DNA from 2 places in the Micromonospora sp. NRRL B-16802 genome. Region 2 is predicted to be linked to the other one. Evidence: predicted binding sites of a transcription regulator. Region 2 holds the regulator's gene; the other holds the start of a gene.

Region 1 (2,399 bases), on a different contig from region 2:
GGCTACCCGCCCGGCGCTGGTCCCTACGGCGGCCAGTACTGGTATCCGGGGCCGCAGGTCGGCTGGTACCCACCCGGCATCGACCCCAACGACCCGCTGGTCACGCCACCGGGTGCCGGTCTTCCGGGCTGGCTTCAACGGTTCAACGGCGGGCTGCGGCGGGGCTGGCGGCAGTTGGTGCCGATTCTGCTGCTCACCCAGGTGCTGCCCGCAGCCGCCCTGGCGATCATCTCGCTGGCCCTGGACCCGTCAGCCGGGTGGGACACGCAGCCCCCTGACCCGGCTGCCGGGCTGCCGGACAACTTCGGTACAGAGCTGTTGACCTTCGCCGTGGTGCTGATCGTCGGCAGCCTGCTCATCGGTGCGGTGCAGGCCATCGGGTGGGCCGCAGGCAGTTGGGTGATCACCCAGCAGGCCGCCGGCAGGCCGGCCAGCCTCGACGCGGCGCTGGGGTACGGCGTACGCCGGGCGCTCGGCCTGTGGGGCTGGACGCTGGTGACGGGCCTGCTCGTCGGCGTGGGTATCTGTCTCTGCGTACTGCCCGGCATCTATCTGGCGTTTGCGCTGAGCATGGCCGGCCCGGTCTACCTCTTCGAACGGCAGAACCCGATCGGCCGGTCGTTCCGGATGTTCCACGACCGGTTCGGGATGATGCTCGGCCGGGTGGCGCTGGTGGGCGGCGTGGTGCTCGTCGTCAGCTTGATCTCCGGTGCCCTGGAGTCGGTGGGCACCGCCCCCTTCGGTACGGATCCATTCGGGTCGCCGGGCTCCGCAGTGGGCGTGGTGGTCGTGATCGCGGTCACCTCGGTCCTGGCCCTGCCGGCCTACCTCGTCCAGCTGGTCGGCCTGCTGGTCACGTACACCGAGCAGCGGGCCCATGAGGGGCCGGTGAACAGCGCCGGACTGGCCGCGGAACTCGGCTGAGCGGCCCCATCGTGCTTGCACTCGGCAGGTGAGAGTGCTAAAAAAGGCATTGGCACTCGCACACTGTGAGTGCCAATGGTCGGGACGGTGGGGCCAGGTTGCACCGGTGTGGAGACACCGGGGCGGCACATGGCCGGTCGTCGCGGGCTATCCGGCCCGGCCGAAGGACGTCGTCGTCGCCAGGTGGCGACGTCCCAAGGTGCGTACACCAGGCGGCCCATCCGGGGCACAATCTCGGGTGGCCCGTGAGTGTCCAGGAGGACAACGCCGTATGGCCAAGATGATCGCGTTCGACGAAGAGGCTCGCCGCGGCCTCGAGCGAGGCATGAACCAGCTCGCCGACGCCGTAAAGGTGACCCTCGGCCCGAAGGGCCGCAACGTGGTGCTCGAGAAGAAGTGGGGTGCCCCCACCATCACCAACGATGGTGTGAGCATCGCCAAGGAGATCGAGCTCGAGGACCCGTACGAGAAGATCGGCGCCGAGCTGGTCAAGGAGGTCGCCAAGAAGACCGACGACGTTGCCGGTGACGGCACGACGACGGCGACCGTCCTGGCCCAGGCTCTGGTTCGCGAGGGTCTGCGCAACGTGGCCGCTGGCGCCAACCCGATGGCCCTGAAGCGGGGCATCGAGGCTGCTGTCGCGAGCGTCTCGGAGGAGCTGTCCAAGCTCGCCAAGGACGTCGAGACCAAGGAGCAGATCGCCTCCACCGCCTCCATCTCCGCCGGTGACAGCACCGTCGGCGAGATCATCGCCGAGGCGATGGACAAGGTCGGCAAGGAAGGCGTCATCACCGTCGAGGAGAGCAACACCTTCGGGCTGGAGCTTGAGCTCACCGAGGGCATGCGCTTCGACAAGGGCTACATCTCGGCCTACTTCATGACCGACCCGGAGCGCATGGAGGCCGTCTTCGACGACCCCTACCTCCTGATCGTCAACAGCAAGATCTCGTCGGTCAAGGACCTGCTCCCGATCCTCGAGAAGGTCATGCAGTCGGGCAAGTCGCTGCTGATCATCGCCGAGGACATCGAGGGCGAGGCCCTGGCCACCCTTGTCGTCAACAAGGTCCGGGGCACCTTCAAGTCGGTCGCCGTCAAGGCGCCGGGCTTCGGTGACCGCCGCAAGGCCATGCTCGCCGACATCGCCATCCTCACCGGTGGTCAGGTCATCAGCGAGGAGGTTGGCCTCAAGCTCGACGCCGTCGGCCTCGACATGCTGGGCCGCGCCCGCAAGGTCGTGGTGACCAAGGACGAGACCACGATCGTCGACGGTGCCGGTGACGCCGAGCAGATCCAGGGTCGGGTCAACCAGATCCGGGCCGAGATCGACAAGAGCGACTCCGACTACGACCGTGAGAAGCTGCAGGAGCGGCTGGCCAAGCTGGCCGGTGGCGTCGCGGTGATCAAGGTCGGCGCGGCCACCGAGGTCGAGCTCAAGGAGCGCAAGCACCGCATCGAGGACGCCGTTCGCAACGCGA
Region 2 (2,399 bases):
TGGTGCCGTAGCCCTGGCAGACGGTGCACGGCCGGGCGGAGACCACCTGGCCGAGGAAGGTGCGCTGCACCGACTGCACCTCGCCCCGACCGGCGCACGCCTCGCAGGTGGCCAGGTGGGTGCCGGCTGCCGTGCCGGCGCCCGAGCAGGTGGTGCAGAGCACAGCCGTGTCGACGGTGATCGGGGCCTCGACGCCGAACGCCGTCTCGTGCAGGTCCAGTTCGAGTCGCAGGATCGCGTCGGAGCCCGGACGGGTCCGTGGGCGGGGGCCACGGGCACCGCCCGCCGCGCCGCCGAAGAACGCGTCCATGATGTCCTGGAATCCGACGAACGGGCCGGCCCCGCCCGGGCCACCCGGACCGCCGGCGCCACCGCCGCCCGGGGCGAGCGGGTCGCCACCCAGGTCGACGATCTGCCGCTTGCGGTCGTCCGAGAGGACCTCGTACGCGGCGTTGATGTCCTTGAACTTCTCCTGAGCCTCCGGGTCCGGATTGACGTCCGGGTGGAACTGGCGCGCCAACTTGCGGTAGGCGCGCTTGATCTCGTCATCGGAGGCTTCCCGGCTGACACCGAGGATGCCGTAGTAGTCCCTGGCCACTGCGTTCCGTGTCCTCATGTTCGTCTCGCGTTGCGCCGACCGGCGGCCGCAGCCGGCCGTCGGCCCTGACTTGTCAGTTCTGGGCCAGCAGCTCGCCCACGTAGCGTGCCACGGCGCGCACCGTGGCGATGGTGCCGGGGTAGTCCATCCGGGTCGGCCCCAGCACCCCGAGACCGCCGACGATTGTGCTGCCCGGGCCGTATCCCGTGCTCACCACCGAGGCGGCGCGCAGGTTGTCGAACTCGTTCTCGTCGCCGATCAGCACCCGGGTCGTGCTCGGCTCGGTCTCGCCGATGAGCTTGAGCAGCACGACCTCCTCTTCCAGGGCTTCGAGGATCGGCCTCAGTGAGCCCTGGAAGTCGAGCAGGCCGCCCCGGGTGAGGTTTGCGGTGCCGGCAAGCGCGATGCGTTCCTCGTGCCGCTCGACGAGCGTCTCCAGCAGGACGGAGGCGAGGGTGGCCATTGCCGGACGCAGCTCGGCCGGCACCTCCTCGACCAGCGCCTGCACCAGCGGCGGGGTGTCGGACAGCCGCTCACCGGCGAGCTTTTCGTTGATCATCCGGCGCAGGTCGGTGACGTCGTCGGCGGGCACCGGACCGGGCAGCTCCACGAGCCGCTGCTCGACACGGCCGGTGTCGGCGATCATGACGAGCATCAGCCGGGTGGTGGAGATCGGCACCAGTTCGAGGTGCCGCACCGAGGAGCGGGCCAGGCTCGGGTACTGCACGACGGCCACCTGGCGGGTCAGCTGGGCGAGCAGCCGGACTGTGCGGTGCACCACGTCATCGAGGTCGACAGCGCCCACAAGGAACCGCTCGATGGCCCGGCGCTCGGCCGGGCTGAGCGGCTTGACGCGGGACAGCCTGTCGACGAACAGCCGGTAGCCACGGTCGGTGGGCACCCGCCCGGCGCTGGTGTGCGGCTGCCGGATGTAGCCCTCTTCCTCCAGCACGGCCATGTCGTTGCGGACCGTGGCCGGGGAGACACCGAGCTGGTGACGCTCGACCAGCGCCTTGCTGCCGACCGGCTCCTGCGTGGAGACGTAGTCCTCGACGATGGCGCGGAGCACGGCGAGCTTCCGGTCGTCCAGACCCATCCTCCGCACCTCCTGTCGCACGTCGGCCACCGACCCGAACGGGGCCGGTGGGCCGCCTGGCACTCGACTGTAACGAGTGCCAGTCTACGTCGGCGCGCCCGCCGACGCGATGATCAAGGGCGTCGCTGTTCGTACCCTGTTGGCCGTTCAGCCTGTCGGCTCGGCGGTGTCGCTCTGGTGCGGCGTTGCCCGCCACCCCTACCGTGACACCATGACTGAACCACCTCGCCCACCCGGCGCGGGAGACCCTGGCGGCTATCCGCCGGAGCCGACCTCCCCGCCGGCGGCCCCCGGCTCGCCCTACTCGGCCGAGCCGCCCACCGCACCACTGTCCGGGGCACCTGGCTCGGGCGGCTATCCCCCGGCCGGCGGTTATCCGCCGCCCACCGGTGACCAACCGCCGTCAGGTGGCTACCCTCCGCCGGGTGGGTATCCCCCGCCCGGCGACTATCCCCCAGGTGGCGGCTATCCCCCGCCCGGTGGCTACCCGCCGGGTGGCCCCACCGGCGGCTATCCGACGGGCGGCGCATACGGCGCCCCCGGCGGCGGCTACGCCAACAACGAGGACAAGACCTGGGCGCTTGTCGCGCACTTCGGCGGTGCCGCCGGCGCGCTGATCAGCTTCGGTCCGCTGGGCTTCGTGGCCCCGCTCATCGCCTACCTGGTCCGCGGCAACCAGTCGCCGACCGTACGGGCGCAGGCCCT

Evidence for each region. Region 2 encodes HrcA, which represses chaperone genes, less so after heat shock. Its sites were predicted from a motif close to GGTTNGCACNCTCNNNNNGAGNGTGCNAACC; they were not measured.
Region 1: the regulator HrcA is predicted to act here: its motif matches at 972-1,002, upstream of groL (chaperonin GroEL).

Annotation. Positions count from the first base shown of each region.
Region 1 is NZ_LGEB01000053.1:321,388-323,786, reverse strand. It holds gene ADK66_RS11835 (hypothetical protein) at 1-924, shown strand, start outside; gene groL (chaperonin GroEL) at 1,196-2,399, shown strand, end outside.
Region 2 is NZ_LGEB01000061.1:62,167-64,565, reverse strand. It holds gene dnaJ (molecular chaperone DnaJ) at 1-598, opposite strand, end outside; gene hrcA (heat-inducible transcriptional repressor HrcA) at 672-1,694, opposite strand; gene ADK66_RS16220 (DUF4870 domain-containing protein) at 1,906-2,399, shown strand, end outside.